DNA from 4 places in the Kocuria sp. LHG3120 genome. Region 1 is predicted to be linked to each of the others. Evidence: riboswitches for the same ligand, from Rfam matches in the RefSeq annotation. Region 1 holds a riboswitch; each other region holds the start of a gene.
The links. A riboswitch is a leader RNA that binds a small molecule or an ion and turns the genes downstream of it on or off. The one in region 1 is predicted to bind S-adenosylmethionine.
Positions count from the first base shown of each region.

Region 2: linked by a shared signal. The riboswitch ahead of ACP7CD_RS12380 (acyl-CoA dehydrogenase family protein) and the one ahead of ACP7CD_RS08910 (MetQ/NlpA family ABC transporter substrate-binding protein) in region 1 are both predicted to bind S-adenosylmethionine.
Region 3: linked by a shared signal. The riboswitch ahead of ACP7CD_RS14000 (O-acetylhomoserine aminocarboxypropyltransferase/cysteine synthase family protein) and the one ahead of ACP7CD_RS08910 (MetQ/NlpA family ABC transporter substrate-binding protein) in region 1 are both predicted to bind S-adenosylmethionine.
Region 4: linked by a shared signal. The riboswitch ahead of ACP7CD_RS08290 (cobalamin-independent methionine synthase II family protein) and the one ahead of ACP7CD_RS08910 (MetQ/NlpA family ABC transporter substrate-binding protein) in region 1 are both predicted to bind S-adenosylmethionine.

Region 1 covers NZ_JAFCWG010000003.1:441,639-448,962, reverse strand. Annotated here, with positions in the region: gene ispG (flavodoxin-dependent (E)-4-hydroxy-3-methylbut-2-enyl-diphosphate synthase) at 1-688, opposite strand, end outside; gene ACP7CD_RS08925 (M50 family metallopeptidase) at 866-2,200, opposite strand; gene ACP7CD_RS08920 (methionine ABC transporter permease) at 2,399-2,998, opposite strand; gene ACP7CD_RS08915 (methionine ABC transporter ATP-binding protein) at 3,055-4,134, opposite strand; gene ACP7CD_RS08910 (MetQ/NlpA family ABC transporter substrate-binding protein) at 4,131-5,024, opposite strand; SAM riboswitch class IV at 5,125-5,241, opposite strand; gene dxr (1-deoxy-D-xylulose-5-phosphate reductoisomerase) at 5,286-6,560, opposite strand; gene ACP7CD_RS08900 (GlsB/YeaQ/YmgE family stress response membrane protein) at 6,692-6,964, opposite strand; gene ACP7CD_RS08895 (solute symporter family protein) at 7,188-7,324, opposite strand, start outside.
Region 2 covers NZ_JAFCWG010000005.1:325,492-332,815, reverse strand. Annotated here, with positions in the region: gene ACP7CD_RS12395 (NAD(P)/FAD-dependent oxidoreductase) at 1-225, shown strand, start outside; gene ACP7CD_RS12390 (LLM class flavin-dependent oxidoreductase) at 605-1,975, opposite strand; gene ACP7CD_RS12385 (MFS transporter) at 1,972-3,387, opposite strand; gene ACP7CD_RS12380 (acyl-CoA dehydrogenase family protein) at 3,391-4,764, opposite strand; SAM riboswitch class I at 4,878-4,972, opposite strand; gene moeB (molybdopterin-synthase adenylyltransferase MoeB) at 5,104-6,279, opposite strand; gene ACP7CD_RS12370 (thiazole synthase) at 6,276-7,148, opposite strand; gene thiS (sulfur carrier protein ThiS) at 7,150-7,324, opposite strand, start outside.
Region 3 covers NZ_JAFCWG010000007.1:25,311-32,634, reverse strand. Annotated here, with positions in the region: gene ACP7CD_RS14020 (dihydrolipoamide acetyltransferase family protein) at 1-1,116, opposite strand, end outside; gene ACP7CD_RS14015 (alpha-ketoacid dehydrogenase subunit beta) at 1,119-2,168, opposite strand; gene ACP7CD_RS14010 (thiamine pyrophosphate-dependent enzyme) at 2,165-3,340, opposite strand; gene ACP7CD_RS14005 (Lrp/AsnC family transcriptional regulator) at 3,582-4,034, shown strand; SAM riboswitch class IV at 4,148-4,269, shown strand; gene ACP7CD_RS14000 (O-acetylhomoserine aminocarboxypropyltransferase/cysteine synthase family protein) at 4,307-5,635, shown strand; gene ACP7CD_RS13995 (cystathionine gamma-synthase) at 5,644-6,831, shown strand; gene ACP7CD_RS13990 (tellurite resistance/C4-dicarboxylate transporter family protein) at 6,903-7,324, opposite strand, start outside.
Region 4 covers NZ_JAFCWG010000003.1:286,245-293,568, forward strand. Annotated here, with positions in the region: gene ACP7CD_RS08270 (CoA transferase subunit B) at 1-568, opposite strand, end outside; gene ACP7CD_RS08275 (CoA transferase subunit A) at 565-1,302, opposite strand; gene ACP7CD_RS08280 (IclR family transcriptional regulator) at 1,445-2,224, shown strand; gene ACP7CD_RS08285 (3-hydroxybutyrate dehydrogenase) at 2,382-3,146, opposite strand; SAM riboswitch class I at 3,339-3,442, shown strand; gene ACP7CD_RS08290 (cobalamin-independent methionine synthase II family protein) at 3,456-4,658, shown strand; gene ACP7CD_RS08295 (cobalamin-independent methionine synthase II family protein) at 4,699-5,916, shown strand; gene ACP7CD_RS08300 (MFS transporter) at 6,163-7,324, shown strand, end outside.

The DNA.
Region 1 (7,324 bases):
TGATGGTGCCCTGGAAGGCGGGGCCCGCCTCGGTCACGCCGAGGTGCAGGGGCCAGTCGCCGCGCTCGGCGAGCAGCTGGTAGGCCCGGACCATGGTGACGGGGTCGTTGTGCTTGACGGAGATCTTGAAGTCGTGGAAGTCGTGCTCCTCGAACAGGGACGCCTCCCACACGGCGGACTCGACGAGCGCCTCGGGCGTGGCCTTGCCGTACCTGTCCATGATCCGCTGGTCGAGGGAGCCGGCGTTCACGCCGATCCGGATGGACACCCCGGCGGCCTTGGCCTCGCGGGCGATCTGGCCGACCTGGTCGTCGAACTTGCGGATGTTGCCCGGGTTGACGCGCACGGCCGCGCACCCGGCCTCGATGGCCGCGTAGACGTACTTCGGCTGGAAGTGGATGTCGGCGATCACCGGGATCGGGGACTTCATGGCGATGATCGGCAGGGCGTCGGCGTCGTCCTGGGACGGGCACGCCACCCGGACGATGTCGCACCCGGTGGCGTTGAGCTCCGCGATCTGCTGCAGGGTGGCGTTGATGTCCGTGGTGGGGGTGGTCGTCATGGACTGCACGCTCACCGGCGAGTCGGAGCCGACGCCCACGGACCCGACCCGGATCTGCCGGGTCTTCCGGCGCGGGGAGAGGACGGGCTGGGGCGCGGCGGGCATGCCGAGGCTGACCGGGGTCAAGGAGTTCCTCCGAGGAATCGAGGGCAGGAGCTGGAGCGGTGGCGCCGGGACCCGCTGGCCGGGCCCGTCACCGGTTCCCATTGTGCCCCATGCTCCGGGGCGGCCCCCGGTGCCGGGGTGCGATTCCTCCCACGCCGAACGCCCGCCGGCCCCGGGGGCGCGCCGGCCGGCCCGGGCTCAGAACAGCCGGACCGGTTTGACGATGTCTGCGTAGATCAGCAGCACGGACATCCCGATCATCAGCACGGCCACCGCGTAGGTCACCGGCAGCAGCCGGGCGGGGTCGAAGGGGCCAGGGTCGCGGCGGCCGAGCAGCCGGGCGCTCCCCCGGCGCAGCGCCTCCCACAGCGCCCCGGCGACGTGCCCGCCGTCGAGCGGCAGCAGCGGCAGCAGGTTGAAGACGAACAGGGCCAGGTTGACGGAGCCGACCAGGCCCACGAGGGAGGCGGCCTTGTCCCGCAGCGCGATCTCCTCGTGCGCGGCGATCTCCCCCGAGATCCGGCCGACCCCCACCACGGAGATCGGCCCGTCCGGGTCCCGGGGCGCGTCGGAGAACGCCGCCTCCCCCACCTCGTAGATCCGCTGCGGCAGGTGCAGGACCACCCCGGCGATCTGCTGCAGCCCGTCCAGCACCGCCCCGGGCACCGCGGTCAGCGGCTGCCGGACGGGCTCGCTCGTGGGGCTGATGCCGATGAACCCGACCTCCTCGTAGCGGGGGGCGCCGTCCTCGCCGGTCACGGCGGCGCCGGAGTCGTCCAGCACGGGGCGCGAGGAGAGGATGGGGGTCAGCGCCGCGGACACGGTCCGGCCGTCCCGCTCGACCACCACCGGGATCCGTTCGCCGGCCCGGTCCCGGATCCGGGCGGTGAGCTCGTCCCAGGAGCCGACCGGGGCGCCGTCGACGGCCGTGACGACGTCCCCGGGGCGCAGCCCGGCGGCGTTCGCGGGGGCCTGGGGGTCCTCCGGCCGGCACTCGGTCTGCCCGGCGGCCTGGCGCTCCGCGGCCACCACGCACTCGGACACCCACGCGACCGTCGTGGTGGGCGTCGCCGTCCCGAAGCCGGAGAGCAGGACGGCCAGGCACAGGGTCCCGAGCAGGAGGTTCATCACCGGGCCGCCGAGCATGATCACGATCCGCTTCCACACGGGCAGCCGGTAGAACACGCGGTCCTCGTCCCCGGGGAGGAGCTGGTCCGCAGCGCCGCCGCGGGCCTCGGCCGCCATCTGCTGGAACACGCCGGTGCTCGAGGCGCGGGCCGTCGAGCCCGCGCGCGCCGGCGGGTACATCCCCACCATGGAGATGTAGCCGCCCAGCGGGACCGCCTTGAGCCCGTACTCCGTCTCGCCGCGCCGGCGGGAGAGCACGGTGCGCCCGAAGCCGACCATGTACTGCGTGACGCGCACGCCGAAGAGCTTGGCCGGCACGAGGTGGCCGATCTCGTGGAGGGCGATGGAGACCGCGATGGCCGCGGCGGCCAGCAGCACGCCCACGAGGAACAGCACGACACCCATCCGTCGGACCTCCCGGGATCGTCGAGGGACCCCGGCGGGCGCCGGGGACGTCGGGGCCGTGCGCTCGGCACGGCGAGGACCAGTCTGCACCACGATCCTGGACGTCGGGCACCGGGCGCACCACAGGGCACGACGACGGCCGGCGCCCTCCCGGGAGGGAGGCGCACCGGCCGTCGGAGGGCTGCGGGGCGGGGCGCCTCAGCGGCGCAGGATCCGGCGGGCCAGCCGGTTGCCCACCACCTGCACGAGCTGGACCAGGACCACGATGACGGCGACCGCCGCCCACGTGACCTCGTCGTTGAACCGCTGGTAGCCCAGGCGCAGGGCGAAGTCGCCCAGGCCGCCGGCGCCGATGGCACCGGCCATCGCCGACATGTCCGTGATGCCGATGACCAGGAACGTGTAGCCGAGCACCAGGGGGCCCAGCGCCTCGGGCAGGATCACCGTGGTGATGATCCGGCCGCGGGAGACGCCCATGGAGCGGGCCGCCTCCACGACCCCGGGGTCCACGCTCATGAGGTTCTGCTCGACGATGCGCGCCACCGCGAACATGGCCCCGATGGTCATCGCGAAGATCGCGGCGTTGGGCCCCAGCCGGGTCCCGACGACCCCCTGGGTCACCGGTCCCAGCGCGGCCAGCAGGATGATGAACGGGATCGGCCGGACGAAGTTCACCACGAGGTTGAGGCCCTCGTGCACCGCCCGGTTCTCCAGGATGTTGCCCCGGCGGGTGACGTAGAGGCCGACGCCCACGAGCAGACCGAGCAGGCCGGCGAGCAGCAGCGTGACCGCCACCATGTAGAGGGTCTCCCCGAGCGCGGACAGCAGCTCGGGTCCCAGGACGGACCAGTCGTTCACGCGGCCACCTCTCTCAGGGTCGTGATGCGGGACATCTCGTCGACCACGGCCTGCACGGCCGCGTCCGCACCGGTCAGCTCGAAGGTCAGGGACCCGAACGACTGCTCCTGGAGCACGCTGATCCCGCCGTAGGCGATGGTGAAGCGGACCCCGCGGGCGGCGCCGTCCGAGAGCACCCCGCCGATGTCCACGCCGTCGCCGACGTCCACGATCACCAGGCGCCCCCGGTGGGCGCGGCGCAGCCGCTCGACCTCACGGGCGTCGGGCACCGAGTGCAGGACGGAGGAGACGAAGCGGCGGGCGGTCTCGGTGCGGGGCCGGGCGAAGATGTCCACGGTGGAGCCGTGCTCCACGACCTTCCCGTCCTGCATCACGGCCACGCGGTCGGCGATCGCGCGGACCACGTCCATCTCGTGGGTGATGATCACGATCGTGATCCCGAGCTCCCGGTTGACCCGCTGCAGCACCTGCAGCACCTCCTGCGTGGTCTCCGGGTCGAGGGCGCTCGTCGACTCGTCGGCCAGGAGCAGCTTCGGGCTGGTCGCCAGCGCGCGGGCGATGCCCACGCGCTGCTTCTGCCCCCCGGAGAGCTGCTCCGGGTAGTTGCCGGCGCGGGCGGCGAGGCCCACGAACTCGAGCAGCTCGGCCACCCGCGCCCGGCGCTTCTCCTTCGGCCAGCCGGCCCGCTTGAGCGGGTACTCGACATTGCCGGCGACGGTGCGGGAGGTGAAGAGGTTGAACTGCTGGAAGATCATCCCGATCTCCTGCCGCACGGGCGCCAGCTCGGTCTCGCGCCGGCCGGCCACCTCGAAGCCCTCCACGGTCAGGGAGCCCGAGGACACGGGCTCGAGCCCGTTGATCAGGCGCACGAGGGTGGACTTGCCCGCCCCGGAGTAGCCGATCACGCCGAAGATCTCGCCGCGGCGGACGTCGAGGGTGACGTCGTCGACCGCGAGCACCTCGCGCGCCGCCCGCCCCGAGCCGGTGCGGAAGGTCTTGGAGACGTTGCGGAAGGAGACGAGCACCTCGTCCGGGCGCCCGGGTGCGGGCGGCCCGGCGGGGACCGCCGCGCTCACTGCTCCTGGTCCTTCAGCTCCTGCTGGTAGCGCGCGGTCAGCTCCTGGAGCTCCTCCGGCTCCAGCTGCAGCGGCACGGCGGTGTCCTTGGTCTCCTCCATCTCGGCGTCGAGCACGGCCTGCTCGTGGTAGAGGTCCGCGACCTGCCGGAGGGTCTCGTCGTCGGCGAGCTCCTCCGTGGTGGTGAAGAGGTTGACGTAGGCGCGGGAGCCCTCGGACTCGGGGTCGTCCTGGGCGAGCGCGGACTGCGGGTCGATGTCGGCCCGCGAGAGGAAGTCGTTGTTGATGACCGAGCCGGCCACCGAGTCGAGCGAGAGCACCGTCTGCTCCGCGGAGACCGGGGTGACGCGCACCGTGGAGGCCTCGGTGTCGACGTCGAGCTCGGTGGGGATGAGGGTGTCGCTGGTCAGCTCCACGAGACCTGCGGCCTCGAGCACGAGCAGGGCCCGGGAGAGGTTCACGGCGTCGTTGGGCACCGCGATCTCGTCGCCCTCCTGGAACTGCTCCACGGAGTCGTACTGGTTGGAGTACAGGCCCAGCGGGTAGATCGAGGTCGAGCCGATCGGGGTGATGGAGCCGCCGGCCGCGTTGTTGTAGTCGGCGAGGAACGGGACGTGCTGGAACCAGGTCATCTCCACGTCACCGGACTCGGTGGCGGGGTTCGGCTGGTTGTAGTCGGAGAAGTCGACGTACTCGACGGTGATGCCCTGCTCCTCGGCCACCCTCTGGAGGGCGTCGTGGGTCGGGTCGGTGCCCACCACGCCGATGGTGACCTTGTCGTCGGCGAGCACGCCCTCGCCGGAGGACTCCCCGGCGGAGCCGCCGCAGGCGGTGAGGGCGAGGCCGAGGGTCGTGGCCAGGGCGAGGAAGGGGAGGCGCTGCGATCGCATGTGGTGCCTTTCCGTGGGTCCGGGGTGTCGGAGGTCTCCACCGGGGCCAACGGGTCCGGCGGCCACGGTCGAGGGCGCGCCGGAGGGCGCGTGCGCGGTCGGACCGTACTTGCCGCCGGCCGTCGTCGGCCGGTGCCGGATGGTTCACCTGGGGCACCCCACTACGGGAGAGGGTTGCCGCCCAGCAAGCCAGGGCTGCACGCTGGGACTCGTCATCCGCCTGACAGACTAGCACGTGCGGCGGGGCCGGGCCCGGCCCGGTCAGCGGGCGAGGACCTCGCGGGCCCGCCGGCGGGCCCAGCGCTCGGCCGCCAGCACGGCCTCGAGCTCCAGCGGGCCGTCGTCGTCGTGCTCGCCCAGCACCGCCTCGACGGTGTCCACGATGGCGGGGAACCGGATCCGGCCGTCGTGGAAGGCGTGCACCGCCTCCTCGTTGGCCGCGTTGAACACGGCGGGGAAGGTCCCGCCCCGCTCCCCCGCCGCCTTGAGGAGCTCGACGGCGGGGAACGCCACCGGGTCGAGGGGCTCGAAGGTCCACTCCGTGGCGCGCGTCCAGTCGCACGGCAGGGCGGCCCCGGGCACCCGGTGCGGCCAGGCCAGGCCGAGGGCGATGGGAAGGCGCATGTCCGGGGGCGAGGCCTGGGCGAGGGTGGAGCCGTCCACGAACTGGACCATGGAGTGCACGACCGACTGGGGGTGGACCACCACGTCGATGCGCTCGAGGGGGACGTCGAAGAGCAGGTGGGCCTCGAGCACCTCGAGGGCCTTGTTCACCATGGTCGCCGAGTTGGTCGTCACCATCAGGCCCATGTCCCACGTCGGGTGGCGCAGCGCGTCCCGGGGCGTGACCGTCTCGAGCTCCGCCCGGGACCGGCCGCGGAAGGGCCCGCCGGAGGCCGTCAGCACGAGCCGGTCCACCTCCCCGGCGGTGCCGCCGCGCAGCGCCTGCGCCAGCGCGGAGTGCTCGGAGTCCACGGGGATCAGGGCGTCCGGGTCCCCGGTGGCCGCGGCGGCGGCCTTGACGAGGGCGCCGCCGGCGATCAGGGACTCCTTGTTCGCCAGGGCGAGCCGGTGCCCGGCCCGCAGCGCCGCCAGCGTGGGGGCGAGGCCGATGGAGCCGGTGATCCCGTTGAGCACGAGGTCGGCGTCGGGGTGGGCGGCGGCCGCGGACGCGGCGTCGGGCCCGTGCACGACGTCCGGGCGGTATCCCCCGGCCCCGGCGGACGCGGCCCCGTCCGCGATGAGGCCGGCCAGCCGGGCGGCGTCCTGGGCGGTGCCGCTGGTCGCCACGAGCGCGGCGCGGGTCTCGAGGGCCTGCTCGGCGAGGAGCTCGAGGTGCCGTGCTCCGGCGGCGAGGGCGACCACGGTGAACGGGTCCGCGCCCTCGAGCTCGCGGGCGGCCCGCACGACGTCGAGCGCCTGGGTGCCGATCGAGCCCGTCGAGCCGAGGACGCTGATCCGGCGGGGGCCGGCGGCGGCCAGGGCGCGCAGCTCGGGTGTCGGGCGGGTGCGGGGCGAGGTGGCGGGGGGCGTCATGGCCCCAGTATCCCCCAGCGCCACTCCTCGGTGCGGTGCCCGCAGGGGGTGCCTGCGGACGGCCCGGAACGGGCCGAGGCCCCGTCCACCGGGAGCGGTGGACGGGGCCTCGGCGACCGACGGGGGTGGGGTCAGCGCGTGGCGCGACCCTTGCGGCCGGAGACCGCGCCCCAGATGAAGAGCACGATGAGGGCTCCCACGACGGCGGTGATGATGGTGCCGATGTCGAACGCGGACTCCAGGTCCCCGATGCCGATCAGCGAGCCGAGGAAGCCTCCGAGGAGGGCCCCCACGATGCCGAGGACGATCGTGACGATGATGCCGCCACCCTGGCTGCCCGGCATGATGAGCTTGGCGAGGGCGCCGGCGATGAGGCCGAGGATGATCCAGCTGATGATTCCCATGATGGCTCCTTATCCGTCCCGGGAGGGACTTTTATTGTACGCAACCGGCGAGTATCCCTGGAATACCCTGAGGTTGCTTCTGCGCCTCACCCTAGCCGACGGTCAGCCGCCTGTCTGTTCCCGTTAGCCAATCGACGCGTTCCTCCCGGACGCGGACCGGCCCGCCGGAAGCCGGGGCTTCGGGCGGGCCGGTGGATCCTCCCAGGTGGGAGCGGGGAATCCGTCAGTGGGCGACGGGCTTCTCGGCGCCGATGCCTGTGAGGGAGCGCACCTCCATCTCGGACTGCTTGATCGGGTCCTCGAGACGGCGCTCCGTCATGGAACCGATGAAGCCGAGCAGGAAGGAGGCCGGGATCGAGA
Region 2 (7,324 bases), on a different contig from region 1:
GCCGCCCGTGACGGCCGGGATCCCACGGCCTCCTACGACGGGTACACCGTGACCCCCGTGACGGTGCAGCGGGGCCGGGCCGTGTTAGCCGAGTTCGACCGGGACAACGAACTGGCGCCCAGCATCCCCGGCGTGCCGCTGCTGGCCCCGAAACGCGCCTCCTGGTTCTTCGACCTCGAGGTCCTCCCCCGGCACTACTGGAACGTGATCCTCCGGGGCTTCTAGTGGACCATGTGTGCACACATCCGTGGCGCCTCGTTCCCCGCTCCGATGGCACCTGATGGCCCGCGCCTCCAGTCGTCGCAGCATGAGCCGGGAGAAATGAGGGTCGGACGTCGGGAGGCGCCCCGAGGAACAAGATTCATGCATCTGCACAGGATTGTGCACCGCGATATTACCGTCTGGTACTTTTCGGGTAGCACCGGCCCCCACGCCGGTGCAGTGACCCCCATGATCCGTTCCCCGGCGGTCGGGGGTCGCCTTCTGCGCCTCGGCGCGGCGAAGCGCCCCTGCCCTCTCCCGGGCAGGGGCGCTTCGTGCCGGGGACTCGGGACGGCGGCCGACCACCGGATCCGTCGAGCGGGGTGCCCCGACGGCCCGGCGGTCACCGGCGGTAGGAGGCCCCGCGGTGGTCGTCGGCCAGCCTCGGCCCGGCGCCGGCCAGCGCCTCGCGCAGCGTTCTGCCGGCGGGGAGGGCCCCGGGCTCCGGCAGCAGGCCGCGGCGCCGCAGCTCCGGCGAAACCATCGTGGTGAACCGCTCCAGGTCCGCCGGCCGCACGGCCGCCGAGATGTTGAAGCCGTCCACGCCGGCCTCCTCGCGCCAGCGCTCGAGCTCGTCCGCCACGGTGCCGGGCGCCCCGGCGATGACGGGCCCGCGGCCGCCGATGGCCACGAACTCGGCCAGGTCCCGCACCGTCCAGGTCCGGTCCGGGGACAGCGACGTGAACGCCGCGAGCGCGGACTGGTTGGCGTCGGTGGCCACGTACTCGAGCGGCGCGTCGGGGTCCGCCCCGGCCAGATCGACGCCGGTCCAGCCGCCGAACAGGGACAGCGCTCCCTCGATGTCCACGTGCCGGCGGTATCCGTCGAGCCTGGCGTGGGCCTCGTCGTCGGTCTCGGCGACCACCACGGTGGCCATGGCGAAGGTCTTCACGGCGTCCTCGGCCCGTCCCTGCGCGGCCAGTTCGGCCCGGACGCCGTCGGTCCACCGGCGCACGAGCTGCGGGGTGTTGCCGATGAAGAAGATGGCCTCGGCGTGGTCCACGGCGAACTGCTGTCCGCGCTTCGAGGCGCCGGCCTGGAACAGGAACGGGGTGCCCTGGGGTCCGGGGTGGGTCAGCGCCTGGCCGGGCACGGAGAACCAGGTGCCCTCGTGGCCGATGGGGTGCACGAGCTCCGGGTCCACGAAGACCCCGGTGCCGGCGTCCGCCTTCACCGCCCCCGGCTCGAAGGAGCCCTCGAGGAGCTTGTACATGACCTCCATGTACTCGTCGGCGCGGTCGTAGCGCTCGTCGTGCGGGATCTGCCGGTCCATGCCCAGGTTGCGGGCGGCGGAGTCCTGGTAGGAGGTCACCACGTTCCACGCCACCCGCCCGCGGGTGAAGTGGTCGAGGGTCGCGAAGGTGCGGGCCAGCAGGTAGGGGGCCTCGTAGGTCACCGAGGCGGTCACCCCGAAGCCGAGCCGCTCGGTGGCCGCGGCCATCGCCGGCACCGCGACGAGCGGGTCGAGCACCGGGTACTGCACTCCCCCGCGGGCCGTGGCCTCTGCCCCGCCGCCGTACACGTCGTAGACGCCGGGGACGTCCGCCAGGAACAGCGCGGTGAAGCCGCCCTCCTCGAGGGTGCGGGCCAGCGACGTCCAGTACTCGAGCGTGTCGAAGCCGGCGACCCCGGCCTCCGGGTGGCGCCACAGTCCCGGTGACTGGTGCACGGGCACCATCATGTCGAAGGCGTTCAGCAGCAGGGGGCGGCTCATACGGTGGTCCTCTCGGGGGTGGTCCGGGTGGCGCTCGCGGCGGCGGGGGTCGCGAGGGCCGGGGCGGCCGCGGTCCGGCCGGCGTGCAGATCGGTGAGTTCGGTGCCGCGCTGGTCCCGGGCGGGATCCTTCGCGGCCAGGGCGGCGACGACGGAGAGCACGGCCAGCACGGAGAGGTAGCCGGCGATCAGCCACGGGGTGTCCCCGCCGGCGGCGAAGAGCAGGGCGGCGATCATCGGCATCAGCCCGCCGCCCAGGACGGTGCCGACCTGGTAGCCGAAGCTCACGCCCGAGTACCGCACGTGCACGGGGAACTGTTCGGCGAACCAGGCCGCCTGCGGTCCGTAGATCGCGTCGTGGACGAGGTTGATGCCGAGGATCACCACGAGCGGCAGCAGGGCGAGCGGGCCGACCTCGAGGAAGGCGAACAGCACCCAGCCGAAGACGCCGATCGCCGCGTAGGCGGTCACCGAGACGACCTTGCGGCCCACCCGGTCGGAGAGCCAGGCCCAGAACGGGGTGGAGAACAGGCCGATGGCCGAGGCGATCATCACCGCGGTCACGCCCGCGGCGCTGTCCCCGCGCACGTCCCGCAGGTAGGTCAGCATGTAGACCGTCACCAGGTAGTAGACGGCGTTCTGGGCCAGGCGCAGGCCGATCGTCACCAGCACCGGGCGGCGGTGGTGGACCAGCAGCTCCCGCAGGGGGGCCTTGGCCACGTTCCCCGAGGCCCGGTGCTCCAGGAACTCCGGGGCGTCGGCCACGCCGAGGCGGATCCACAGGCCCACCGCCACGAGCAGGGCCGAGAGCAGGAAGGGGATGCGCCAGCCGTAGGCGGCGAACTGCTCCTCGCTCATGACGTTCTGCACGATGAAGAACGCGCCGGTGGCCAGCAGCATGCCGGCGGAGGAGCCGATCTGGGTGAAGGACCCGAAGAACCCGCGGTGCCGGGCCGGTGAGTGCTCCACGCTCAGCAGCGCGGAGCCGCCCCACTCGGCACCCGCGGACAGGCCCTGGAGGATGCGCAGGACCACGAGCCCGACGACGGCCCACCAGCCGATCACCTCGTAGGTGGGCAGCAGGCCGATCAGGGTGGAGGCCACGCCCATGAGCAGCAGGGAGGCCACCAGCAGGGCCTTGCGGCCGATCCGGTCCCCCAGGTGCCCGGCGATGATCCCGCCCAGGGGCCGGGCGATCACCCCGACCGCGAGCGTGGCGAAGGACGCCACGATACCGCCGAGCTCGGTGGCCATGGGGAAGAACTGGACGTTGAAGACGAGTGCGGCGGCGGTGCCGTAGAGGTAGAAGTCGTACCACTCGATGGTGGTCCCGGCGAAGGCCGAGGCCAGGACGCGCTTCTTGCCGTGGACGATGCTGCTGCGGCCCGGGGCGGCCGTGGTCGTGGTGCTCATGCGTCAGGCTCCTGGGGTTCGGTCGGCGTCGGTCGTGGCATCGGTCGTGGCATCGGTCGCGGCGTCGGTCGTGGCGTCGGTCGTGGCGCCGGTCCTCGCGTCGCCGATGGCGTTCAGGCCCTCCGGCAGGGTGCCGTTGATGAGGTAGTCGCCGAGGGCTCGGGCGCGGAAGGCGATCGGGTTGTGGGTGGCCACGGTCTGGGCGTTGCGCCAGTGCCGGTCCAGGCCCTTGGCCGTGGACGTGGCGGAGGCGCCCACGGTGAGGAACAGGTCCTGGGCCGCGCCGAGCGCCAGCTCCGGCACGGTGACCTGGGCGTGCTCCACGGCGATCTCGGACTCGTGCAGCGCCGCCGGGAGGGCCCCGGTGAAGTCCGGCCGGTCGGCGCCGGCCGCTGCGGCGGCGGCGATCCCGGCGTCCAGGGCGCGGGCGGCGTGCAGGACGGTGGCCTCGGCGGCGAAGGCCTTGGCGGAGATCCGCCCGGTGGCCTCCTGGATCAGCGGGTCGTCGCGGAACGGCAGGCCGAGCCCGGTGTTGAAGGTCCGCCGGCGTCCGGCGATGGTCTCCACCGCGTCCCGCCGGGCCGCCCGGGCGATGCCGGCCAGCACGGCCAGCAGCACGAGCTGGAAGAAGGCGGCCTCGTGGACGGCCTCCGCGCTGCCGGCGGTGCGGTCCAGCACGGCGTCCTCCGGGACGCGCACCCGCTCGAAGACCGCGGTGCCGGTGCCGGTGAGCTTCTGCCCGAAGCCGTCCCAGTCGTCCTCGAGCGTCACGCCCTCGGCGTCCGTGGCGACGACGGCGAAGCGCCGCCCGTCGCGGCCGTCCAGGGCGGCCGAGACGCGGGTGTAGTCGCAGAAGACGGAGCCGGTGGCGTAGAACTTCCGGCCGGTGAGCTCCCAGCCCTCGGCGGTCCGGCTCAGCACGGTGTTCAGGGTGCCCAGCGCGTTGCCGCCCTTCTCCGTGGAGGCGTTGCCGACGGTGGCTCCGGCCAGCACCCGCGGGTACCAGACCTCCTGGAGCTCCCGGGGCAGGAAGCGCAGGGACTCCACGAAGCCGTGGTGGGAGCGGTAGAGGTGGGCGATGTTGGAGTCGGCCTCGGCCAGGTCGACCAGCAGCCGGGTGAAGTCCTCGAGGCTGACCCCGGGGCCGCCGTGGGCCGCCGGGACGCGCAGGGCACCGAACCCGGCCCGGTCCAGCCGGCCGACCTCCGCGTAGGGCAGCGCGCGCCGGAGGTCCCGGTCCAGGGCGCCGGCGGCGATCTCCGCGAACAGCGGCCGGAAGTGCTCCCGCAGCCCGGCGTAGTCCCCGGGCAGGCCGGCGGCGAGGTCCGTGCCGGCGCGGGGATGGGCGGTGGTCTCCTCGACCGTGCTCGGGGTCATGCGGGGGTCCTCTCGGTCGCACCGAGGATTGCCGGTCGGCCGGTCGCGCCGGGGGCGGGCCCGGTGGCGGCAGCGCCGGAGGCTGACGTCACGGACCGACTGCAGATCCGGGATCTCCATCGGTTCTGGCATTAGCACCCTGACCCCGGTGGAGGGCGGGTTGCTGCGGCGTCGTCGAGCCAGATCTCTCAGCCGCTCTGAATGGGGCGCTTGCCATGGCATCAGACCGCCCGGTCCGGGACCAACCGGATGACGGGCGCACGTCATGGAATGTCACGACGGCGTCACAGAAGGTCACGTCCTCCGCGGTGGTGTAGCGGTGTGCCGCAGGAGACCGGATCAGTAGACCGGCTGGTCCGGGTCCACCTGTGCCGCCCAGGCGAGCACCCCGCCCTCGAGGTGGCGGACCCGCTCCTCCCGCCCGGCGTAGAAGGAGCGCAGCGCGGCGAGCGCGGTCGCGGAGCGGGCCCCGGCCTTGCAGTGCAGCACGAGGTCCGTGCCACGGGCCTCCGGGGGCAGGGCGTCCGCGCCGCGGTCGAGGATCTCCTGCAGCGGGACGGGCACGGCGCCGTCGATGGCCACGAGCTCCCGCTCCCAGTCCTCGCGCACGTCCACCAGGGCGAAGGACGCCTCCCCGCGCTCCCGGCGCTCGAGCAGCCGGGCCAGCTCGGCCGACCCGACGGTCTCGGAGGCGTCCGCGCCGGGCAGCGCGCAGACCGCGGCGGGCTGGGCCACCGCGGTGACCGGGGCGGCGTCGGGATCCGGGGTGAGCCGCATCTCGCGCCAGGTCATCGCGAGCGCGTCGTGCAGCAGCACCCGCCCGAGCAGGGGCTCCCCGGTGCCGGTGACGAGCTTGACGGCCTCGGTGACCATGACCGCGCCGACGGTGGCGGGGAGCATGCCGAAGACCCCGCCCTCGGCGCAGCTGGGCACCTCGCCGTCCGGCGGGGCCTCGGGGTAGAGGTCCCGGTAGGTGGGCCCGTGCCCGGCCCAGAAGACGCTGACCTGCCCCTCGAAGCGCAGGATGGAGCCCCACACGCAAGGCGTGCCGGTCAGGGCGGCGGCGTCGCTGACCACGTAGCGGGTCGCGAAGTTGTCCGCGCCGTCCAGGACCAGGTCGTACCCGCCGAGGATGTCCACGGCGTTGTCCGCGTCCAGCCGGACGGGGTGGGTGCGGACCTCCACCAGCGGGTTGAGCGCGGTGACGGCCTCGGCGGCGGAGACGGACTTGGGACGGCCGACGTCGGCGGTCGTGTGCACCACCTGGCGCTGCAGGTTGGAGACCGCCACCACGTCGTCGTCGACGATCCCGAGGGTCCCGATCCCCGCCGCGGCGAGGTACTGCAGGGCCGGGGACCCGAGCCCCCCGGCGCCGACGACGAGCACGCGGGCGTTCCGCAGCCGCCGCTGGCCGCGGGTCCCGATCCCGGGCAGGGTCAGGTGCCGGGCGTAGCGCTCGAGCTCCTCGCGGGTCAGTTCGGGGCCGGGCTCCACGAGCGGGGGCAGCGGGCTCACGGCCGCTCCCCCACGGGCGCCCAGTCCCCGCGCGGCACGTCCGCCGGGCCGGCTGAGGGGCCGGCGGACGGCCCGGCACCGGCGGCGTCCGTGTCGATCCGCCCGGCCATCGGCGAGGACGCGTGGGCGTGGCGGCGGGCCGGGATGCGCCCGGCACCGGCGGCGAGCCGGCCGGCGAGCACGGCGTGGCGCATGGCGGTGGCCATCGCCACCGGGTCCTGGGCGCGGGTGACGGCGCTGGCCAGCAGCACGGCGTCGCAGCCCAGCTCCATGGCCAGGGCGGCCTCGGAGGCGGTGCCGATCCCGGCGTCGAGCACCACGGGCACGGACGCCCGGGAGGCGATGAGCTCGATGTTGTGCGGGTTGAGGATGCCCAGCCCGGTGCCGATGGGGGCGCCCAGGGGCATCACCGCGGCCGCGCCCAGATCCTCGAGGCGGCGTGCGACGGCCGGGTCGTCGGAGGTGTAGGCGAAGACCTTGAAGCCGCGGGCCACGAGCTGCTCGGTGGCGTCGAGGAGCTCCACCACGTCGGGCAGCAGCGTGTCCTCGTCCGCGATGACCTCGAGCTTGACCCAGTCGGTCTCGAGGGCCTCCCGGCCGAGCTCGGCGGTCAGCAGCGCGTCCCGGGCGGTGTAGCACCCGGCGGTGTTGGGCAGGATCCGGATGTCGTTGCGCTCGAGCAGCGCGAAGAGGGAGTCGCCCTGGCCGGGGGCGTAGCGGCGCAGGGCCACGGTGGTCAGCTCGGTGCCGGAGGCCAGCAGCGCCTGTTCCAGGGTGTGCAGCGAGCTCAGGCCGCCGGTGCCCATGATCAGCCGGGAGCTCAGCTCGATGCCGTCGAGCACGAGGGGGTCGGGGTGCGGGGCGGTCACGTCAGCCTCCCTGGACGGCGGTGATGATCTCGATGGACTGGCCCTCCGCCACGGGGGTCCGCCGCCAGCGGCTGCGGGGCACGACCGCGGCGTCCACGGCCACGGCCACGCCGAGGCGCCCGCCGTCCAGCGGGGCGCCGTCGGGGCCCAGGGGGCGGCCGACGGTCTCGGCGACG
Region 3 (7,324 bases), on a different contig from region 1:
GTCGAAGCGCACGATCTCCTGGCTGCCGTCCTCGAGGGTCTCGATCCGCGTGGCGAGCTCGGGGTGGCGGGCCAGGCCGGCGAGCACGAACCGCGCGATCAGCGCCATGAGCCCCGGGGCGGTCGCGGGGTCCTGGGCCTTGAGCTCGGCGCGCAGCTCCACGAGCCTCGTGGCGTCCACGTCCACCCAGACGGTGGCCTCGGGGATCTCGGCGCGGGAACGGGTCATGGCCTGGCCGATGGCCTTGCGGATCCCGGAGACCGGGACCCGCTCCGCGACCCCGAGCCCCGTGCGGGCGTCCACGGCGGACGGCGCCGCGGTGGTGGACGGCGCCGGGGCCGACGACGTCGGGGCCGTGCTCTCCCGTGCGGCCGGTGCGGCGGTGGCGGCGGGGGCGGCCGCCGCGGTCACCACGTCCCGGCGCAGGATGAGCCCGCCGGGGCCCGAGCCGCGCACGGTGGAGATGTCGACCCCGCGGTCCTTGGCGAGCTTGCGCACGATCGGCGAGACGACCGTGGGCGCCAGGCGCGGGGCCGAGGCCATCGCGTCGTGGGCGGCACCCGCGGCCTGCGCCGCCCGGGCCGCGGCCTGCTCCGCGGCCCGCGCGCGGGCGGGCTCGGGGACCGGCCGGGCGGCGGAGGCGGCCGGGCCGGTGGCACCGGCCCGCTTCGGCCGGCGCCGGCGTCCGGCCGTGCCGCCGGCGGGCGTGCCGTAGCCGATGAGCACGCTGCCCGACCCGGCGTCGTCGTCGGCGGACGCGGCGACCGCAGAGGCCGCGGCGGCCGCCGCGGGGTCCGCCCCGGCGCGCTCCTCCTCCCGGTAGGACTGCCCGCCCTTCGGGCCGCCGCCCTGCGGGGCGGGCGTCCCGGCCCGGTCCGCGGTGTCGACGGAGATCAGCGGCGCGCCGACGTCGAGGGTCTGCCCCGAGGCGCCGTGCAGCTGGTGCACGGTCCCGGCGAAGGGGCATGGCACCTCCACGGCGGACTTGGCGGTCTCCACCTCGGCGATCGGCTGGTCCACGGCGACGGTGTCGCCCACCTGGACGAGCCAGCTCACGAGCTCGGCCTCGGTCAGTCCCTCGCCGAGATCCGGCAGGGTGAACGTCTTCACGGTCATGGTCAGTCCTCCCACTGCAGGTCGTCCACGGCGTCGAGGATGCGGTCGACGCTCGGCAGGTAGTGCTCCTCGAGCTTGGGCGCCGGGTACGGGATGTCGAACCCGGTCACGCGGCGCACGGGCGCGGCCAGGGAGTGGAAGCAGCGCTCCTGGACGCGGGCCACGATCTCGGCGGCCACGGACGCGAAGCCCGGCGCCTCGGCCACGACCACCACGCGCCCGGTCTTCCGCACCGACGCGGCGACCGTCTCGTCGTCGAACGGGACGATGCTGCGCAGGTCCACGACCTCGAGCGAGCGCCCCTCGGCGGCGGCGGCCGCGGCGGCCGCCACGGCGGTCGGCACGGACGGCCCGTAGGCCAGCAGCGTGGCGTCCTCGCCGGCGCGGGCGACGACGGCGCGGCCCTCCCGGCGCTCGGGCGCCCCGTTCTCGTAGCGGTCCCTCAGTTCGGCCAGGTCCACGGGGGCCTTGGACCAGTAGAGCTTCTTGGGCTCGAAGAACACGACGGGGTCGTCCGAGTCGATCGCCTCGCGCAGCATGAGGTAGGCGTCCTCGACCGTGGCGGGGGTGAACACCTTCAGCCCGGGGGTGTGGGCGTAGTAGGCCTCGGAGGAGTCGCAGTGGTGCTCCACGCCGCCGATGCCGCCGGCGTAGGGGATCCGGATGACGATCGGCAGGCGCACGGCGCCGCGGGTGCGGTTGTGCATCTTCGCGATGTGCGAGGCGACCTGCTCGAAGGCAGGGTAGGCGAAGGCGTCGAACTGCATCTCGATGACGGGGCGCATCCGGTTCATCGCCATGCCCACGGCCATGCCGGCGATCCCGGACTCGGCCAGCGGGGTGTCGAAGCACCGGGTGCGGCCGAAGCGCTTCGTCAGCCCGTCGGTGATGCGGAAGACGCCGCCGAGGGTGCCGACGTCCTCGCCGAAGACGACGACGGCGGGGTCGGCGGCCAGCGCGTCGGCCAGGGCGGTGTTGAGCGCCTGGGCGAAAGTGGCGGGCTTGACCGCCGGGGCCTCGCCGGCCGGGGCGGGGGCATGCAGGGTGCTCACTGTCCGGTCTCCTCTCGGGCGAGCTCGGCGGTCAGGAACTGCTCCTGCTCGGCGAGCTGCGGGGTCTGCTCGGTGTAGACGTGGCGGAACAGCTCGAGCGGGTCGATCTCCACGTCGGCGTTCATGCCGTCGCGCAGGGCCGTGGCGACGTCCTCGGCGGCGGCGGCGATGCGCTGCTCCGCCGCGTCGTCGAGCACGCCCTCGGCGCCGAGGTAGGCGCGCATCCGGGTCACCGGGTCCTTGGCGATCCACTCCTGCACCTCGGCGTCGTCCCGGTAGCGGGTGGCGTCGTCGGCGTTGGTGTGCGCCTGCATGCGGTAGGTGTGCGCCTCCACGAGGAGGGGCTCGGACTCGGAGCGGGCCAGGTCCACGGCGCGCCGCAGGGTGGCGAGCAGCGCCACGAGGTCGTTGCCGTCCACGCGCTCGCCGGCCATGCCGTAGCCGACCGCCTTGTGGGCGAGGCTCGGGGCCGCGGACTGCTGGGACAGGGGCACGGAGATCGCGTAGCCGTTGTTCTGCACGAAGAACACGACCGGCAGCTTGAACACGGCCGCGAAGTTCAGGGCCTCGTGGAAGTCGCCCTCGCTGGTGGCGCCGTCCCCGCACATCGCCAGGACCACGGTGTCCTCGCCGCGCAGCTTGGCGGCGTGGGCCACGCCCACCGCGTGCAGCAGCTGGGTGGTGAGCGGGGTCGACTGGATGCCCACGTGGTGCTCGTGCGGGTCGTAGCCGCTGTGCCACTCGCCGCGGAAGATCGCCATGACCTGCATCGGGTCCACGCCCTTGGTCATGACCGCCACGGTGTCCCGGTAGGTGGGGAACAGCCAGTCGCCCTCCTCGAGGCACAGGGCGGCCGCCACCTGGCAGGCCTCCTGGCCGTGGCTGGACGGGTAGACGGCCATCCGGCCCTGGCGGACCAGCGCGGAGTTCTGGTCGTTGACCCGCCGCCCGACCACCAGCTTCTCGTAGGCGCCCAGCAGGACGTCCGGGGCCGGCAGCGGGTACTCGTGGCCGGGGCCGGTGCCCTGCTCCTCGGGGGCGAGCAGCCGCCCGCTCGGGTCGACCATGCGGATCTCGCCGCGGGCCGGGAGCATGTACTGCTCCGGTGTGATGCCGAAGCTCTGGGAGGCCCGGAGGATCGGGTCCTCGGGGGTCTCGACGGTCTGGCTCATGGTGTCCCCTCGGTCGGTCCCCGGTGCGGCCGCGGTCCGGGGAGGGCAGGAAGGTGGTGCGGCTCTGTCTCCCCAGTATGGGAACCGGGCATGGTTCGTATCCACAGAGCGGGGAAAATGCAGAAGTCTGAGACGGACAGTGCACCGCGCGTGGACGAAATGTTCTAGTGTGGCGTGGAGCACACGCATTCGTCCGACACGTTCCGGGCCCCGCGCCCGACCCGCCCCGAAGGAGCCCGCCGTGCCCTCGACCCCCGTGCCGCTGGACGAGACCGACCGGAAGATCCTCGCGGAGCTGTCCCGGGACGCGAGGCAGTCCGTGACGGCGATCGCCGCGGCCGTGCACGTCTCCCGCGCCCACGCCTACGCCCGGATCAACCGGCTCCGGGACGAGGGGGTGATCCTGCGCTTCAGCACCGTGATCGACCCGGTCCGGGCGGGCCTGCAGGCCTCCGCGTACGTGACGCTCAAGCTCCAGCAGAACACCTGGCGGGAGCTGTGCGCCCAGCTCCAGGCGATCCCCGCCGTGCACCACATCGCCCTGGTGGGCGGGAACTTCGACGTCATGCTCCTCGTGCGGGCCGTGGACACCGTGCACCTGCGGCAGGTGATCTTCGAGCACGTCCAGCAGCTGCCCGGCGTGGTGGACACCCAGACGTTCCTGATCTTCGAGGACATCGACACCCGGGCCTGACGCGCCGGCCCCGCGCCGGGCCCGGCGCGCACGGCCGGCGTCACGAACCGTCACGGTCGTCATCTTCCGACGCGGAGGGACACCCACTACCTCTGCGCATAGTGTTGTTCCAGCTTCACGAGACGTGACCGCCAAGCTCCGACTTGGTCACGCACCAACCCCATGCTCATTGGGTGGTTCGGATGAGGAAGCGGCCTGCATCTTCCGCGGCGTGCCCACCGGGCCCGCGCGGATGACCGGTGCGGGTAAGAGCAAGGCACAGGAGCAGCGCCATGTCCATCCCCGTGACCGACCACGACCTCGCGACCCGGCAGATCCACGCCGGCACCCACGACCAGGTCGTCCAGCGCACCCTGACGGTGCCGATCTACCAGACCGCGGCCTTCGAGTTCCCGGACTACGAGGCGGCCCGGCAGATGTTCGCCCAGACCCGGGCAGGCTTCACCTACACGCGCACCGGCAACCCCACGGTGGCCGTGCTCGAGCAGCGGATCAGCGACCTCGAGGGCGGCGCGGGCGCCGTGGCGACCGGCTCGGGCCAGTCCGCCGTGGCCGTGGCGCTGCTGGCCCTGCTCGGCCAGGGCGCCGGGAAGCACCTCGTGGCCTCCGAGAAGCTCTACGGGGGCACGGTGGACCTGCTCACCGACTCCTTCGCGGACTACGGCATCGAGGTCTCCTTCGTGGACCCCACCGCCCCGGGGGCGTGGGCCGCGGCCGTGCGCCCCGACACCCGCGCGTTCCTGCTCGAGTCCATCGGCAACCCGCTGGCCACCCTCCCGGACCTGCCCGGGATCGCCGACGTCGCCCGGACCGCCGGGGTGCCTGTCGTCGTCGACAACACCCTCGCGTCCCCGGCCCTGTACCGGCCGCTGGAGAAGGGCGCGGACATCGTGGTGCACTCGGCCACCAAGTTCCTGGGCGGGCACGGCAACGCGCTCGCCGGGGCGGTCGTGGACGGCGGGACCTTCGACTGGTCCGCCCGGCCGGACAAGTGGCCGCAGTTCACCCAGGCCCGCGCCCGCTGGGGCGGACTCAGCCTCGTCGACAAGTGCGCCGCCGCCAGCCCCTACCTGCACCTGGTCCGGGCGAAGTACGTGCACGACCTCGGCACCACGCTCTCCCCGTTCAACGCCAGCCAGATCCTGCAGGGCACCGAGACCCTCGACCTGCGCGTGGCCCGCCACACGGCCTCGGCGCTGGCGGTGGCCGAGTTCCTGGCCGGGCACCCCGCCGTCGCCCGCGTCCACCACCCCGGCGTGCCCGGGGACCCCGGCGCCGGGATCGCGGCCCGGGACTTCCCGCGCGGGACCGGCTCCGTGTTCTCCTTCGACCTCGCCGCCCCGGACGGCGCCGTGGGCCCGTTCATCGACGCGCTCCGGCTGTTCAAGCTGGTCGCCAACATCGGGGACACCCGCAGCCTCGTGGCCCACCCGGCGGCCATGACGCACTGCCGCCTGACCCCCGAGCAGCGCCGGGCCGGCGGGATCGCCGAGACCACGATCCGGCTCTCGATCGGCCTCGAGTCCCCCCAGGACCTCGTGGCCGACCTCGGCCAGGCCCTCGACACCGTCGTCACCGCCGTCCAGACCACCCGGAAGTGAGCCCCGCCATGACGTCCCCCACCGAGACCCGCACCCGCCACCGGGGCTTCACGACCACCGCCGTCCACGCCGGCCAGGAGCCCGACCCGCTGACCGGGGCGGTCATCCCGCCGATCTACCAGACCTCCACGTTCGCCCAGGACGGGATCAACGTGCTGCGCGCCGGGCACGAGTACAGCCGCGGCTCCAACCCCACCCGCAGCGGCTTCGAAAAGCAGCTCGCGGCCCTGGAGCGCGGCGAGCGGGGGTTCGCGTTCGCCTCGGGGATCGCGGCAGAGGACGCCCTGCTGCGCGCCGTGCTGCGCCCGGGCGACCACATCGTGCTCGGCGCCGACGGCTACGGCGGCACCAACCGGCTGATCACCCGGGGCCTCGCCCCGTGGGACATCGGGCACACGCCCGTGGAGATCACGGACCTCGACGCCGTCCGGGCGGCCGTGCGCCCCGGCGCCACGAAGGTGCTGTGGCTCGAGACGCCGTCCAACCCGCTGCTCGGCATCGCCGACGTCGCGGCGTGGGCGCAGCTGGCCCGGGACGCCGGGGCGCTGCTCGTCGTCGACAACACCTTCGCGTCCCCGTACCTGCAGACCCCCCTCGAGCTCGGCGCGCACGCCGTGGTGCACTCCACCACGAAGTACATCGGGGGGCACTCGGACGTGCTCGGCGGCGCCGTGGTCGTGGGCGCGGCCCAGTGGCGCGGGGCCCCGCTCGCCGAGGCGGTCGGCTTCCAGCAGTTCGCCGCCGGCGCCGTGGCGGGCCCCCAGGACAGCTACCTGGCCGCCCGCGGGCTCAAGACCCTGAGCCTGCGGATGGAGCGCCACCAGGACAACGCGCAGCGGATCGCCGAGTGGCTCCTGGAGCGCCCCGAGGTCGCGCAGGTGCTCTACCCCGGGCTGCCCGGGCACCCCGGCCACGCGCTCGCCGCCGCGCAGATGCGCGGGTTCGGCGGCATGGTCTCCTTCCGGCTGACCGGCGGGGAGGCCGCGGCCCGGGCGGTGGCGGAGGGCACCCGGCTGTACTCGCTGTCGGTGAGCCTGGGCGGGGTGGAGTCCCTGATCTGCTACCCCTCGGAGATGACGCACGCCTCCGTGAAGGGCACCGCGCTGGCCGTGCCCGTGGACCTGGTGCGGCTCTCGGTGGGCATCGAGGACGTCGAGGACCAGCTGGAGGACCTCGAGCGCGCGCTCGCCGCCTGACCGGTCCTTTCCGCCCGGTCGGCTGCGCCGTCGGCGCCGCCGGCGCCGCCGGCGGCGCCGGTTCCGCCGGGTCAGCGGGCCGCGCCCGGTCCGCCCCCTGGGTCCGGCCTGACGGATGCGTCCGGCTCCGGCCAGGCCGGAGCCGGATCCTCCCGGCCGAGGAGCAGCCGGCGGACCAGGTGCACGAGCATGGCAGTGAACACCATCGCCCAGGCGCTCAGGGCCACCCACAGCCAGACGGCCCCGACCAGACCCACGATCGGCAGGTCGTCCGCGCGACCCAGATAGATGCTGGCCACGGCGTACATCCCCAGCGGGAAGACCACACTCCACAGCGAGGACTCGTAGCGCAGCGGCACCCGGTGCACGCGGTGGCGCCACCACCCGGCCGCCACCAGGGCCGGGATCAACCAGGTGGCGAACGCCCAGAAGACCAGGCCCAGACCCGCCACGAGCCCGCGGACCACGGCGACCATCGGGGTGTCGGACATCT
Region 4 (7,324 bases), 160 kb from region 1:
GGCTGCGCAGCACGAGCCCGCCGTCCTCGACGTCGAACACGCACAGGTCCGTGACGATGCGGTCGACCACGCGCACCCCGGTGAGCGGGAGGTCGCACTCGGTCTTGATCTTGGCGGAGCCGTCCTTGGTGACGTGCTCGGTCAGCACGACGACGCGCGGGGTGCCGGCCACCAGGTCCATGGCGCCGCCCATCCCCTTGACCATCTTGCCGGGGATCATCCAGTTGGCGAGGTCGCCGGTCCCGGAGACCTGCATGGCGCCGAGGATCGCGATCTTGACGTGGCCGCCGCGGATCATCCCGAAGGACGTGGCGGAGTCGAAGATGGAGGCTCCGGGCAGCAGCGTGATGGTCTGCTTGCCGGCGTTGATGAGGTCCGGGTCCTCGTCGCCCTCGTAGGGGAACGGGCCCATGCCGAGCACGCCGTTCTCGGACTGCAGCACCACGTCGACGCCCTCGGGCAGGTTGTTGGCCACGAGGGTGGGGATGCCGATGCCGAGGTTGACGTAGTCGCCGTCGGAGAGCTCGACGGCGGCGATCGCCGCCATCTCGTCGCGGGTCCAGCTCATGCCTGGTCTCCGTTCTGCTGGGTGGCCCGCCCGGCGGGGCGGGGGCGGACGGTGCGCTGCTCGATGTCCTTGGGTGCGCCGCTGTACTGCGCGACGTGCTGGACGTAGACGCCCGGGGTCACGATGTGGTCGGGGTGGATCTCGCCGACCGCCACGACGTGCTCGACCTCGGCGAAGGTGACCTTCCCGGCGGTGGCGACGATCGGGTTGAAGTTGCGCGCGGTGTAGCGGTAGACGAGGTTGCCGTCGGCGTCCCCCGTGTGGGCGTGGACCAGGGCGATGTCGGCGACGATGCCGCGCTCCTGCACGTAGGTCTCGCCGTCGAACTCGGCGTGCGGCTTGCCCTCGGCCACGAGGGTGCCGACCCCGGTCTTCGTGTAGAAGGCGGGGATGCCCGCGCCGCCGGCCCGGAGCCGCTCCGCGAGGGTGCCCTGGGGGTTGAACTCGACCTCGAGCTCGCCGTCCAGGTACTGCTGGGCGAACAGCTTGTTCTCGCCCACGTAGGAGGCGAGGACCTTCTTCACCTGGCGGTTCTCGAGCAGGACCCCGAGGCCCTTGCCGTCCACGCCCATGTTGTTGGAGACCACCGTGAGGTCCGTGACCCCGGAGTCCCGCACCGCGTCGATGAGATCCCGGGGGATCCCGCTCAGCCCGAACCCGCCCACGGCGAGCGTCATGCCGTCCCGCAGGCTCTCCGCCAGCAGCTCGGCGGCGTTGTCTCTGACCTTGGACACCCTTGTCCCTTCCTCTCGTCGGACTGTGACCCAGCACTCAATCTAGGGAGCATCCACATGACGGTCAACAGATTCGGCGGGACGACGGCGCTTCTCCTCAGCATCCGGCCATTCGTCCTCCGACTGTCCATATAGTGGAGTCATGGGACAGGAGCGGACGACGGGCCAGGGGACCCAGGTGGTCCACCGGGTGGGGCAGCTGCTGCGGGCCGTCGCGGGGCGGGAGCGGGGCAGCACGGTGGCGGAGCTCGCCGCCGAGACCGGACTGACCCGCCCCACCGTGCACCGGCTGCTCACGGGACTGGCCGAGGAGGGCCTCGTGGACCGCGACGCCGAAACCGGGGCCTGGCAGCTGGGCCCCGAGCTGTACGTGCTGGGCGCGGTGGCGGCCCACCGCTATCCGATCCGGGAGCTGGCCGGGCCCTCGCTGCGCCGGCTCGCGGAGGCCACCGGCGAGAGCGCGTTCCTCTCGGTCCGCCGCGGGCTGGAGACGGTCTGCCTGGCGCGCGTGGAGGGCGCGTTCCCCATCCGCTCCCACGTCCTCTACGAGGGGCTGCGGCTGCCGCTCGGCGTGGCCTCGGCGGGACTGGCGGTCCTGGCCCACCTTCCGGACGCGGAGGTGGACCGGGTCCTCGCGGCCACGGCCGGGGCCCGCGCCGAGTGGGGCCCGCTGCACACGCCCGAGCGGATCCGGGAGCTGCTCGCGGACGTCCGGCGGGAGGGCTTCGCCGTGAACCCGGGGCTGATCGTCGAGGGCAGCTGGGGCATGGCCGCCGCGGTCTTCGACGCGACGGGCGCGCCGGTCTACGCGCTGAGCCTCACGGGCATCGAGCCCCGGTTCAGCGGCGAGCGCCGGCAGCTCCTGGGCCGGGCCCTGCTCACGGAGGCCCACCGGCTCTCCCGGGAGCTGGGTCATCGCTGAGCGGCCCGGACCGGCGGCGGACCGGCCGGCCGCCGGTCCGTCAGGACCAGCAGCGGACCGTCCGGGCCACCGGGACCGTCCGGACCACCAGGTCAGTCCGGGCCGCCGGGCCGTCCGGACGCGGCGCCGCAGGGCGCCGCCGCGGCTCGGGGCGGGCTCAGCGCGCCGTCCAGCCGCCGTCCATCGTGTAGGAGGCCCCGGTGACCATGGACGCGTGCGGTCCGGCCAGCCACGCGACCAGGCTGCCGACGTCCTCCGGGTCCACGAGCTTCTTGATCGGCGTCTCGCCGAGCATGATCCGCTCCACCACCTCGGACTCGGGGATCCCGTGCACCCTCGCCTGGTCGGCGATCTGCTTCTCGACGAGCGGGGTGCGCACGTAGCCGGGGTTGATGCAGTTGCTCGTCACCCCGTGGGCCGCGCCCTCCACCGCGACGGTCTTGGACAGCCCCTCCAGGCCGTGCTTCGCCGAGACGTAGGCGCTCTTGTAGGGGGACGCCCGCAGCCCGTGCACGGAGGAGACGTTGATGACGCGCCCCCAGCCCCGCTCGTACATGTGCGGCAGCGCGGCGCGCACCAGCAGGAACGGGGACTCCAGCATCAGCACCAGGATCCGGTGGAAGTCCGCGGGGTCGAACTCCTGGAGGGGGGCGACCTTCTGGATGCCGGCGTTGTTGACCAGCACGTCGACCTCGAGGCTCAGCTCGGCGAGCGCCGCGGTGTCGAGCAGGTCGACGGCCCACGCGCGGCCGCCGAGCTCGTCCGCGACGCGCTGCGCCCCGGCCTCGTCGACGTCGGCCACGACCACGTGCGCGCCGGAGCCGGCGAGGGCCCAGGCGGCGGCCAGGCCGATGCCGCTCGCGCCACCGGTGACGAGCGCCGTGCGGCCCTCGAGGTCCTGCTGCTGGGGCGTCTGGGACATGGGGGTCCTTCCTCTGGTCCGTCGTGCCCGCGGGGTGAGGGGCACGGATCACCGCCACGGTATGTGATCCAGGCCATGTTCGCGAAGGACAGCTCCTCCCGGGAGTGCGCGCTGGGTCGCGTCACACGGCGTCATGTCCGTCATCCGGGCGCCGAATGGCGCAGCGCGCACGGGTGCGCTTGGATGACAGGGTCACCATCCAGAGCGGCCGAGAGATCTGGCTCGACGACGCCGCAGCAACCCGGGCGACGGCATCCCCGTCCCGCCTCCGGTGCTACCGCCAGGACCGATGGAAAGGACGCACGACCCATGCTGCGAAGCGCCGACCGCATCCGCACGACCCACGCCGGGTCCCTCCCGCGCACCCCGGCGCTGCTCGAGGCCAACCGGGCGAAGGGGGCCGTCCCGGAGGCGGAGTACGACCGGCTCCTGCAGGACTCGGTGGTCGACGTGGTCCGCCGACAGCGCGAGCTCGGGATCGACGTGGTCAACGACGGCGAGTACGGCCACGTCATGGCCGCGGAGGTCGACTACGGCGCGTGGTGGCACTACGTCTTCGCCCGGATCTCGGGCCTCACCCCCGGCGACGTGGACCTGTGGGAGCAGGAGCCGCAGCGCTCCTCGCCCGGCAGGGTGGTCCTGACGAGCTTCGGGGACCGCCGGGACCGCCGGCTCTTCCACGAGGCGTACACGGACCCCTCCTCGGGCATCACCACGGGCAAGCAGGCGCCGTTCCCGAAGATCACCGGGAAGCTGGAGTACACGGGCCACGCGGCGCTGGAGGCGGACATCCGCAACCTCAAGGCCGGGCTGCAGGCCACGGGCGCGAGCGAGGGCTACCTCGCCGCGCTGTCCCCGGGCTCGTGCGCGCGGCTGGAGAACACCCACTACGCGGACGAGGACGAGGTGCTGACCGCCTGCGCCGAGGTGATGCGCGAGGAGTACCGGGCGATCACCGACGCCGGGCTGATCGTGCAGATCGACGACCCGTCCATCGCGGAGAACTGGGACCAGGTCAATCCCGAGCCCGGCGTGGAGGACTACCTCGCGTTCACCCGCAAGCGGGTCGAGGCCCTCAACTATGCCCTCGAGGGCATCCCGGAGGAGCAGGTCCGCTTCCACCTGTGCTGGGGCTCCTGGCACGGCCCGCACACCACGGACCTCGGGTTCGAGCACCTGGTGGAGCTCATGCTCTCCATCAGGGCCGGCGGCTACAGCTTCGAGGCCGCCAACGCCCGGCACGAGCACGAGTGGAAGGTCTGGCAGGACCACGAGCTGCCCGAGGGCAAGATCATCATCCCGGGGATCGTCTCCCACGCCACCAACGTGGTGGAGCACCCGGAGCTGGTGGCCGACCGGATCGAGCGCTTCGCCCGCCAGGTGGGCCGCGAGAACGTGATCGCCTCGACCGACTGCGGCCTGGGCGGGCGGATCCACCCGCAGATCGCCGCGGCGAAGCTCGAGACCCTCGCCCGCGGGGCCGAGCTCGCCTCCCGCCGGCTCTGGTCCTGACCGGCCCCCGACCTTCCCGCAGACCCTCAGGAGGACACGCATGACCATGCAGAACACCGACCACGTGCAGACCACCCACGTGGGCTCCCTGCCGCGGACCCCGCGGCTGCTCGAGGCCAACCAGCGGCACGCCGAGGGCGCCATCACGTTCGAGCAGCTCACCGACGAGCTCGCCGTGGGCGTCGAGGACGTGGTGCGCCGGCAGCGCGAGATCGGCGTGGACGTGGTCAACGACGGCGAGTACGGGCACACGATGTCCAGCGCGGTCGACTACGGCGCGTGGTGGAACTACTCCTTCTCCCGCCTCGGCGGGCTCACCCCGACCGACGAGGACCGGTGGGCGTCCACGGAGAAGAGGCGCTCCTCGCCCGGCCACATCGTGCTCACGAGCTTCCCGGACCGCCGGGACCGCGAGCGCTTCCGGGAGGCGTACGAGGACCCGGCGTCGGGCATCCTCACCGGGCGCTCCTCGACCACGCAGCCCAAGATCACCGGGCCGCTGACCTACACGGGACAGGAGGCCGTGGCCTCGGACGTCCGCAACCTCCGGGCGGCCATGGCGGCCACCGGGGCGCAGACCGGGTTCGTGGCCGCCCTCTCCCCCGGCTCCGCCGCGCGCGTGACGAACGAGTACTACAGGACCGACGAGGAGCTCGTCTACGCGTGCGCCGACGCGATGCGCGAGGAGTACCTGGCGATCACGGACGCCGGGCTGACCGTGCAGATCGACGACCCGTCCATCGCGGAGTCCTGGGACCAGATCAACCCCGAGCCCACGGTCGAGGACTACCTGGCGTTCACGCGGCTGCGCGTCGAGGCGCTCAACCACGCGCTGCGGGGGATCCCCGAGGAGCAGGTCCGCTTCCACCTGTGCTGGGGCTCCTGGCACGGCCCGCACACCACGGACCTCGAGCTGAAGCACCTCGTGGACCTGATGCTGACCATCAACGCCGGCGGCTACACCTTCGAGGGCGCCTCCGCCCGGCACGCCCACGAGTGGAAGGTCTGGAAGGACCACGCGCTGCCCGAGGGCCGCGTGATCATCCCGGGCGTGGTCTCCCACTCGACGAACGTGGTGGAGCACCCGGAGCTGGTGGCCGACCGGATCGAGCAGTTCGCCTCGGTCGTGGGCCGCGAGAACGTCGTCGCGTCGACCGACTGCGGTCTGGGCGGGCGCCTGCACCCGCAGATCGCCTGGGCCAAGCTCGAGTCCCTCGTCGAGGGAGCGCGCCTGGCCACGGAGCGGCTCTACCGCTGAGCCGCATCCCGGCGTCCCCGACGCCCCTGCCGCGCCGCCGGGCCCGGTCCTCCTGCGAGGGCCGGGCCCGGCGGTTTCCATCCCCGGTGGTCTGTGTCACATTAGTGATACATGGTTTGATTATTCCGCACGGAGGGTGACAGGCGTCACTTCCGCCCGTAGTATCGCAATGCAATACCGAACGTTCGGTCATGATGCGTTCGGTTCCGCCGCGGACGTCGCCGTCCCCGATTCCCTGGAGATCCCATGGCGCACCCATCCTCCGCCCCGGCCGGGCGGCACGAGATGTCGCGCGAGGAGCGCAAGGTCCTCGCCGGCACCCTCGTGGGCACCACCATCGAGTGGTACGACTTCTTCATCTACGCCCAGGCCGCGGCCTTCGTCCTGGCGCCGCTGTACTTCGCGCCGCTGTCCGAGGAGAACGCCGGCCTCGCCCAGGTGGTCGCGTGGGCCTCCCTGGGCATCAGCTTCCTCTTCCGCCCGCTGGGCGCGGTGGTCGCCGGTCACCTCGGCGACAAGTACGGCCGCAAGATCGTCCTGGTCCTCACCCTGGTGGGCATGGGTGCCGCGACGATGCTGATCGGCATGCTCCCCACCTACGCGACGATCGGCATCTGGGCCCCGATCTTCCTGGTGCTCCTGCGCATCATGCAGGGCTTCTCGGCCGGCGGCGAGTGGGGCGGCGCGGCCCTGATGTCCGTCGAGCACGCCCCGCGGAACAAGCGCGGGCTCTTCGGCGCCTACCCGCAGATCGGCGTGCCGCTGGGCATGCTGCTCGCCACGTCCTTCATGTTCGCCCTCACCTCGATGATGTCCCCCGAGGACTTCCAGGCCTGGGGCTGGCGCATCCCGTTCCTGTCCTCCGTGGTGCTGATCGTGGTCGGCTACCTGATCCGCAAGACCGTCGACGAGTCCCCGGTCTTCAAGGAGATGCAGCTGCGCAAGAAGGAGTCCTCCGCTCCCCTGGGCCAGCTGTTCAAGCACCACAAGAAGCCGGTCACCCTCGCGGCCCTGATCTTCGCCGCCAACAACGCCGCCGGCTACCTGGTGATCGCGTTCTTCGCCTCCTACGGCTCCAACGTGCTGGGCATGCCGCGCTCGCAGACCCTCATCGCCTCCCTGATCGGTGGCGCGGGCTGGCTCGTCTTCACGATGTTCGGCGGCTGGATCTCGGACCGGATCGGGCGCGTGCGCACCTTCCAGATCGGCTACGCCATCATCATCCTGTGGGCCGTGCCGATGTGGTTCCTGCTGGACACCGCGTCCCTGCCGCTGTTCGCCCTGGCGATCGTGATCCTCACCGTGGGACTCGGCCCGTCCTACGGACCGCAGTCGGCGCTCTACGCCGAGATGTTCCCGGCCCGCGTGCGCTACTCGGGCGTCTCGATCGGCTACGCGTTCGGCTCCA